One region of the Serratia entomophila genome, then DNA from elsewhere that is predicted to be linked to it. Evidence: predicted binding sites of a transcription regulator. Region 1 holds the regulator's gene; each other region holds the start of a gene.
The links. The regulator CRP, encoded in region 1, controls carbon source genes, mostly activating them, when cyclic AMP is high. The targets are predictions, from matches to a motif close to ATGTGANNNNNNTCACAT.
Positions count from the first base shown of each region.

Region 1 (2,204 bases):
CCAGCGCCGCCAGCTCGTGCGCCATATTGAAGCGTTGCGAATGCTGGTGATAGAGGATGTCGCGCGCCACCACGCGCAGCCGCCCGGCAATCACCTGCGCGTTGCGGCGGATAATCGCTTCGGCCTGGCTTTGCTCCACCAGCTTTTGCACTTCTTCCGGCTGATGCAGGCTGACGGTGATATGTTCCTGCAGGTCGAGCGCCACCTGAAAGGCGCGCTGCAGGCGCTTCTGCTCAAGGTTGTCGGCGTGCGGCAGGAAGTTGAGTTGCTGATACAGCAGGCCGATCAGATCCATCACTTTCTGTTGGCGCGCCAGCAGCGGCGGCAGCGCGGTCTGCGGGTCGGTGTGCTGGGTTAGCAGCGAATACTTGGCCTCAAAGTAGTCCGCCAATTCCAGGTACAGCTGATTCAGCGATTCGCGCATCGGCTGTTCCTTCCACAGTGTGAACCAGAACCAGGTGAACAGGCCGTACCAGGCGGTGCCGACGGCGTACAGCAACGGCGCCTGCCAGATAGGCAGGGTGCCGGCCATGCTGAGGGAGAAGATAGCGGCGATCAGCGCCGCAGGCAGCAGCCGGGCGTGCAGCGGGCTGATTTCGCCACTGACGCCGAGCAACAGCGCCAGGCCGAGCATCAGCGCCGGCAGCGGCACCTGCCACAGCAGCGCCTGTTGCAGCAGCAGGCTGCTGAAGGCGAACAGCGAGCCGCCGACGATCAGCCGTTTAAAAAAGCGTTTGTGAGGCGTGTCCAGCCCGGCGATGTTGCAGCAGGCGGGAACCAGTGAAAACAGCAGGCCAAGCTGCAGCTGGCCGATCGCCAGACCAAACAGTACCGGCAGGCACAACACCAGCGTTTGCCGCAGTGCGTAATTGACTTCCGGGTGGTAGATCAGGCGGCGCCACATGGCAGGCAGAGGATAAAAAAACGGCGCATTGCTGCGCCGTTTTTTTAGTGATTAGCGGGTGCCGTAGACGACAATGGTTTTGCCGTGGGCGGAAATCAGGTTTTGATCTTCCAGCATTTTTAGAATACGGCCAACGGTTTCACGCGAGCAGCCGACGATCTGGCCGATTTCCTGGCGGGTGATCTTGATCTGCATGCCGTCCGGGTGGGTCATGGCATCAGGCTGTTTCGCCAGGTTCAGCAGGGTTTGCGCAATGCGGCCGGTAACGTCCAGGAAGGCGAGGTTGCCCACTTTCTCGGAGGTGACCTGCAGGCGGTTCGCCATCTGGGCGGACAGGCGCATCAGGATGTCCGGGTTGACCTGGATCAGCTGACGGAATTTCTTATAGGAAATTTCAGCCACTTCGCAGGCGGTTTTCGCCCGAACCCAGGCGCTGCGCTCCTGGCCTTCTTCAAACAATCCGAGCTCGCCGATGAAGTCCCCCTGGTTCAGGTAGGACAGGATCATCTCTTTACCTTCTTCATCCTTGATCAGCACCGCGACGGAGCCTTTCACGATGTAGTAAAGCGTTTCGGCCTTTTCACCTTGGTGAATCAGCGTACTCTTCGATGGATATTTGTGGATATGGCAATGAGACAGGAACCATTCGAGAGTAGGGTCTGTTTGCGGTTTGCCGAGAACCATTCGCTGTTATCCTCTGTTGTTATCGCTGCCTTGTGTCACAGGGGTCAGAGTTCCCTGTAAAACGTGCCTGTAGCCGCTGTTTGAGCGAGGGCTATCGGCAGGTTTTGAGGCGTGTCATAAATATACGCTGTCGCTCTAGCATATTAACTTGCCGGGAGAGCTGCAAGCTACATTCTGTTAACATACCGGTAAAGGAGCCTTTCCCTGGGCGTTTCCCTGAAATCAATGTCCCGGAAAGATTTATTGCGGCTCTGTTTGTAGCACAGAGTAAGGCGGGTGTCTTGTGTTGTCTCGCTTCAGCATGATTAGCATCAGGTTCCGTTGCCTGTTTCTATGCGAAAGCGTACTCTGATTTTAAGAAATCAACCGGAGTGAGCAGAATGCAGGCAAGAGTTAAATGGGTGGAAGGGTTAACGTTTCTGGGTGAATCGGCTTCCGGCCATCAGGTGCTGATGGATGGCAACGCCGGCGATAAGGCGCCGAGCCCGATGGAAATGGTGCTGATGTCGGTGGGCAGCTGCAGCGCTATCGACGTAGTGTCGATCCTGCAAAAAGGCCGCAACGACGTGCGCGATTGCGAGGTCAAACTCACCTCCGAACGCCGCGAAGAAGCGCC
Region 1 is NZ_CP082787.1:199,729-201,932, forward strand. It holds gene KHA73_RS00825 (YccS/YhfK family putative transporter) at 1-904, opposite strand, end outside; gene crp (cAMP-activated global transcriptional regulator CRP) at 956-1,588, opposite strand; gene KHA73_RS00835 (OsmC family protein) at 1,969-2,204, shown strand, end outside.

Region 2 (2,204 bases), 540 kb from region 1:
CCTGCGGCGTCACCTGCATGTTGTCGATCTGGTCGTAGTCGATATGGGTGGAGGTGGTGCCAATCAGCGAGATGGTATCGCCCGGCACCAGAATGTCGGCGTCCGCCGGCTTGCGGCAGCGGTTGATCACCCGGTTATTGATGCGGTGGCCGAGGATCAGCAGCGCGCCCTTGGCCGGGAACATGCGCACCCGCAGGTCGGCGTACTCGGCAATCTGCTGGCCCCAAATGCCCGCGGCGTTGACCACCGCGGCGGCGTGCAAATCGTATCGTCTCTGGCTTTGATGGTCGAAAACGCGCACGCCGGTCACGCGATCGCCCGTGCGCAACAAACCCACCACCTGATGGTAGGTGAGGATCCGCGCGCCGTGCTCACGGGCGTCCAGCATATTGGCGGCGGTGAGGCGGAACGGATCGACGGTGCCGTCCGGCACCCGCACCGCGCCAATCATCGCCGGATTGGCCGCCGGTTCCAGGCGCAGGGCCAGCTGCGGGTCGATCGCCTCGGCGCCGATGCCCGCCGCGCGGCAGGCGGCGACAAACTGCTGCTGATAGTCCAGCGAATCCTGCGGCAGGGTGATGAACAGCCCGTCGGTCGCTTCGATGCAATGGTGGGCAATGCGTTTCAGAATGCGGTTTTCTTCAATGCATTCACGCGCCGACTCGCCGTCGGTAACCGCATAGCGCGCGCCGCTGTGCAGCAGGCCATGGTTGCGGCCGGTGGCACCGGTGGCGATATCGTGGCGCTCCAGCAGGATGCAGCGCAGCCCTCGCCGGGCGCAATCGCGGGCGATGCCTGCGCCGGTGGCGCCGCCGCCAATGATGATCACATCCGTTTCGTCGTCCGCTGAAAGACTGCTCATAACGCTCCCCCTGGATCCGTGGTTATGCCCCTATTGGGCCACGCTTATTGGGGTTTTTGTTTGATAAGGAACAATAACGAACCTAAAACGAAAGAAAAATGTCCACAAAAAACCATGTATGTGATCATAATCACGATTTTTGGGCCTTTTTCTATTTCATAACGTTAACGAATCGCTCAAAATCCGCGTTAGTTTCATAAAAGTGTAACATTTGCGCCATTCATCACAGCGACACCAGGCGTATTTGACTAGGATGGCGCTCGTTATGGAACAAAAAAACACCACATTCGATATCCGCTCAATCATCAAATGAACGTAAAAGGTCATATTGATGTGATAACAGATAAAGCCATCGGAGGCGCTCATGTTGAGTATTTTTAAGCCGGCAGCACACATTTCCCGTGTGCCGGTCGACAAAGTCGACCCGCTCTACCGTAAATTGCGCTGGCAAATTTTTATGGGGATCTTCTTCGGTTACGCCGCCTACTATCTGGTGCGTAAGAACTTCACCCTGGCGATGCCGTACCTGATCGAGCAGGGCTTCAGCCGCGGCGACCTCGGTTTCGCGCTGTCGGGCATTTCCATCGCCTACGGTTTTTCCAAATTCATCATGGGGTCGGTCTCCGACCGCTCCAACCCGCGGGTATTCCTGCCCGCCGGCCTGATCCTGGCCGCGGCGGTGATGCTGTTCATGGGCTTCGTGCCGTGGGCCACCTCCAGCATCGCGGTGATGTTCGTGCTGCTGTTCCTGTGCGGCTGGTTCCAGGGCATGGGTTGGCCGCCGTGCGGCCGTACCATGGTGCACTGGTGGTCGCAGAAAGAGCGCGGCAGCATCGTTTCGGTGTGGAACTGCGCCCACAACGTGGGTGGCGGCCTGCCGCCGCTGCTGTTCCTGCTGGGCATGGCCTGGTTCAACGACTGGCACGCGGCGCTGTACATGCCGGCCTTCGGCGCCATTCTGGTCGCCCTGATCGCCTTCGGCCTGATGCGCGACACCCCGCAGTCCTGCGGCCTGCCGCCGATTGAAGAGTACAAGAACGACTATCCGGACGATTACAGCGAGAAAGCCGAAGAAGAGCTGACCGCCAAGCAGATCTTCATGCAGTACATTCTGCCGAACAAACTGCTGTGGTACATCGCGGTCGCCAACGTGTTCGTTTACCTGCTGCGCTACGGCATCCTCGACTGGTCGCCGACTTACCTGAAAGAAGTGAAGCACTTCGCGCTGGACAAGTCCTCCTGGGCTTACTTCCTGTACGAATATGCCGGTATCCCGGGCACCCTGCTGTGCGGCTGGATGTCGGACAAGGTGTTTAAAGGCAACCGCGGCGCTACCGGCGTG
Region 2 is NZ_CP082787.1:4,656,109-4,658,312, forward strand. It holds gene glpA (anaerobic glycerol-3-phosphate dehydrogenase subunit A) at 1-862, opposite strand, end outside; gene glpT (glycerol-3-phosphate transporter) at 1,227-2,204, shown strand, end outside.
Region 2: a site for CRP is predicted at 981-998, ahead of glpT (glycerol-3-phosphate transporter). Genes of this name have one in related genera too.

Region 3 (2,204 bases), 210 kb from region 1:
GCATTTACTTAACGCAGGCAGGCAATTTTGATGCTGCCTATGAAGCGTTTGATTCTGTACTAGAGCTTGATCCAACTTACAATTACGCGCGTTTAAACCGGGGCATCGCATTGTATTATGGCGGCCGCTTCCCGTTGGCGCAGGATGATCTGCAGGCGTTTTATCAAGACGACCCAAACGATCCCTTCCGTTCGTTGTGGCTGTATCTTGTGGAGCGAGAAATCGATCCCAAGAAGGCTGACGTAGCGCTCAAGCAGCGTTATGACAAAGCGAACAGAGGGCAATGGGGATGGAATATTGTCGAATTCTACCTGGGCAACATTAGCGAAAAAACGCTGATGGAACGCCTCAAGGCAGATGCAACGGATAACACTTCGCTCGCTGAGCATCTCAGTGAAACTGACTTCTATTTAGGTAAACACTACCTGAGTCTGGGGGACAAGGACACCGCTTCGGCGCTGTTCAAACTGACGGTTGCTAACAACGTTCATAACTTCGTTGAGCACCGCTATGCATTGTTGGAATTGGCGCTTTTGGGCCAAGAACAAGACGACCTATCGGAATCGGACCAGCAATAGCTGACGAACACCTCTACCCAATAGATTTCAAGTTGCGGCAAGGCGGCAATCGAACGAATCCCTGGGAGCTTAGTTCACTAAGTGACGAGGGTGAGGGAGAGCAGCCAACGCAGCGGCAGCTTGAAAGATGAAGGGTAATCAGCCTGATCGACATTGGTTTTATAGCCAAAGTTATCGCCTTCACGGGCGAGGGCTTTTTTGTTCGTTTTATAATCTAATTTGAGCCGGTTCACACTTTTCAATGAAAATGACTGAAAATTTTCTCGACGAGTTATGTAGACTGGCTGCCATTATTAATGAGGCACGTGTACATGACTACTGAGTTTGAAACCTCTTTTGCTGACCTGGGGCTGTCTGCTCCGATCATTTCCGCCCTGACCGATCTGGGCTATGAAAAACCATCACCGATCCAGGCTGAGTGTATTCCTCACCTGTTGAACGGCCGCGACGTGCTGGGCATGGCGCAGACCGGTAGTGGTAAAACCGCAGCGTTCTCGCTGCCGCTGCTGCATAACCTGCAGGCAGACCTGAAAGCACCTCAGATCCTGGTGCTGGCGCCAACCCGCGAACTGGCGGTTCAGGTTGCCGAAGCAATGACCGATTTCTCCAAACACATGCATGGCGTAAACGTTGTGGCCCTGTACGGCGGCCAGCGTTATGACGTGCAGCTGCGCGCCCTGCGTCAGGGCCCACAAATCGTGGTAGGTACCCCAGGCCGTCTGCTGGACCACCTGAAACGCGGCACCCTGAACCTCTCTAACCTGAGCGGCCTGGTGCTGGATGAAGCCGACGAAATGCTGCGTATGGGCTTTATCGAAGACGTAGAAACCATCATGGCTGAGATCCCGGCTGAACATCAGACCGCGCTGTTCTCCGCCACCATGCCGGAAGCTATTCGCCGCATTACCCGCCGCTTTATGAAAGAGCCGCAGGAAGTGCGCATTCAATCCAGCATCACTACCCGCCCAGACATCAGCCAGAGCTACTGGACTGCGCAAGGCATGCGTAAGAACGAAGCGCTGGTGCGTTTCCTGGAAGCGGAAGATTTTGACGCGGCGATCATCTTCGTGCGCACCAAAAACGCGACCCTGGAAGTGGCCGAAGCGCTGGAGCGCAGCGGTTACAGCAGCGCCGCGCTGAACGGCGACATGAACCAGGCGCTGCGTGAGCAAACCCTGGAGCGTCTGAAAGACGGTCGTCTGGACATCCTGATCGCCACCGACGTTGCGGCCCGTGGTCTGGACGTTGAGCGCATCAGCCTGGTTGTGAACTACGACATCCCGATGGATTCCGAGTCTTACGTTCACCGCATCGGCCGTACCGGTCGTGCCGGTCGTGCCGGCCGCGCGCTGCTGTTCGTGGAAAACCGCGAACGCCGCCTGCTGCGCAACATCGAACGCACCATGAAGCTGACCATTCCAGAAGTTGAGCTGCCAAACGCAGAACTGCTGGGTCAACGTCGTCTGGCCAAGTTCGCCGCTAAAGTCCAGCAGCAGCTGGAAAGCAGCGATCTGGACATGTACCGTGCGCTGCTGGCTAAACTGCAGCCGGAAGAAGAGCTGGAAATGGAAACCCTGGCCGCAGCGCTGCTGAAAATGGCCCAGGGCGAACGCCCTCTGATCCTGC
Region 3 is NZ_CP082787.1:411,664-413,867, forward strand. It holds gene nlpI (lipoprotein NlpI) at 1-578, shown strand, start outside; gene yrbN (protein YrbN) at 826-900, shown strand; gene KHA73_RS01920 (DEAD/DEAH family ATP-dependent RNA helicase) at 890-2,204, shown strand, end outside.
Region 3: a site for CRP is predicted at 796-813, ahead of yrbN (protein YrbN). Genes of this name have one in related genera too.

Region 4 (2,204 bases), 1.8 Mb from region 1:
GCCGTGGAAGCCCGACAGGGCGATATCCTGCGGCACCCGCAGCCCTAATCGCAGACAGGCCTGCAATACCCCCACCGCCAAATCGTCATTGGTGCACAGAATGCCGTCCAGTTCAGGGTAAAGCCGGCGCGCCATTGCCAGCATGTCGGCGCCGACCGAGACCGAAGATACCCGGTGCGGCGTAATCTGCCGCGGCGTCAGCCCCTGATTCTCCATGGCCCGGCAATAGCCCTGATAGCGCTTGTTGTCGCGCGCGTCCGACATCGCGCCGAAGTAGACCACCTGCCGCTTGCCGCTGGCGAGCAGCGCTTCGGTCATGTCGTAACCCGCCTGATAGTTGTCGAAGCCCACCGCAATGCGGCCCGGCGGCCCGTCCAAATCCATCACCTGCGCTACGGGGATCTTCGCCGCGGCGAGGAATTTTTCCGCCCGCAAAGTATGCGCCGAATCGGTGAGGATCAAACCGGCGATCGGGTAGGCCAACAGTTGGACGATGTGTTCTTCTTCGCGTTGTTGGCTGTAGTCGTAGTTCACCACCAGCGTTTGGTAGCCTTGCGCCAGCGCAATGGACTCGATGCCCGCCAGCAGATCGGCGAAAATCTGATTGTTGAAGGAAGGGATCAGCACGCCGATGCGCGGTTTTTGGCTGGCGCGCGCGTCATCGCCGTCGGTGAAGTTCACTTCTTGCATCACCTGGGCAATGCGCGCGGCGGTCTCGGCCGCCACTTTTTCCGGCGTTCGCAGATAGCGGCTGACCGTCATTTTGGTTACGCCGGCGAGCAGCGCAATATCCTGCAGCGTAACGCGTTGGTTTTTCATTTGGCGCCTTAACGGGCATGGCAATGGCGAATAGGCCATGTTAACAAATCGATCTGGTGATAACAATCGCCATGGGTAACTATAAAAATCATATAATTCAATAAGGTATTGGAGTTTTCCGGCAGGATTGACTGCGCGGCTTCACGTTAGGGGTAACAGGGTTTAGTAACATGATTTTAAGTGATCTTCCTCACGTTTTTACCGGTAACAATCCGGTGAGATAGGCGCTGATCCTATTCAGAATGAGATTGCCGGGGAAGGTTATGAACAATTTGTTTTCGCTGGATAATAAAAAAATACTGATAACCGGCGCCTCGCGCGGTATCGGTTTCTTGCTGGCGCGCGGTCTGGCGCAGTACGGCGCGCATATTTTGGTGAACGCCACTACCGAAGATAACGCGCTGCGCGCGGTCGATAGCCTGCGCAGCGAGGGGTTCAACGCCGACGCGGCGGCCTTCGACGTGACCGATACGCAGGCGATCCACGCCGCCATCGAACGCGTTGAAGAGCAGATCGGCGCGATCGACGTACTGATCAACAATGCCGGTATTCAGCGGCGCCATCCTTTTACCGAGTTCCCGGAAAAAGACTGGGACGACATTATCGCCGTTAACCAGAAGGCGGTATTTATGGTGTCGCAGGCCGTAGCGCGGCATATGGTTCGGCGCCAGAGCGGCAAGATAGTCAACATCGGTTCGATGCAAAGCGAGCTGGGGCGCGACACCATCACCCCTTACGCCGCTTCGAAGGGGGCGGTGAAAATGCTGACGCGCGGCATGTGCGTAGAGTTGGCGCGCTATAACATCCAGGTTAACGGCATCGCGCCCGGGTATTTCAAAACGGAAATGACCCAGGCGCTGGCCGACAATCAGGAGTTCACCGCCTGGCTGACCAAGCGCACCCCGGCGGCGCGCTGGGGCGATCCGCAGGAGTTGATCGGCGCGGCGGTATTCCTGTCTTCCAAAGCCTCCGATTTCGTTAACGGCCACCTGCTGTTTGTCGATGGCGGCATGTCTGCGGCGGTATAACACGCCCGCTTGGGAGAACCGAGATGAAAATTCAAACCCAGTCCTGCGTGATCAACGGCAAATATGACGTGGCGGTGGTGGCGCAGGAGGTGGAGTACCAGGGGCAGGGCACGCTGGTGAAAATCAGCCGCGGCGGCATCTGCGGCTCGGACCTGCATTACTATCAGGAAGGCAAGGTCGGCAATTTTCAGGTGCGGCAGCCGATGGTGCTGGGGCACGAAGCGATCGGCGAGGTGGTCGCCAGCGATTCTCCGCGGCTGACGCCGGGGCAGAAGGTCGCGCTCAACCCCAGCAAACCCTGCGGCGAGTGTAAATATTGCCTGGCGCAGCAGCAAAATCAGTGCACCGGGATGCGTT
Region 4 is NZ_CP082787.1:3,420,532-3,422,735, reverse strand. It holds gene KHA73_RS16570 (LacI family DNA-binding transcriptional regulator) at 1-819, opposite strand, end outside; gene idnO (gluconate 5-dehydrogenase) at 1,083-1,847, shown strand; gene idnD (L-idonate 5-dehydrogenase) at 1,871-2,204, shown strand, end outside.
Region 4: a site for CRP is predicted at 998-1,015, ahead of idnO (gluconate 5-dehydrogenase). Genes of this name have one in related genera too.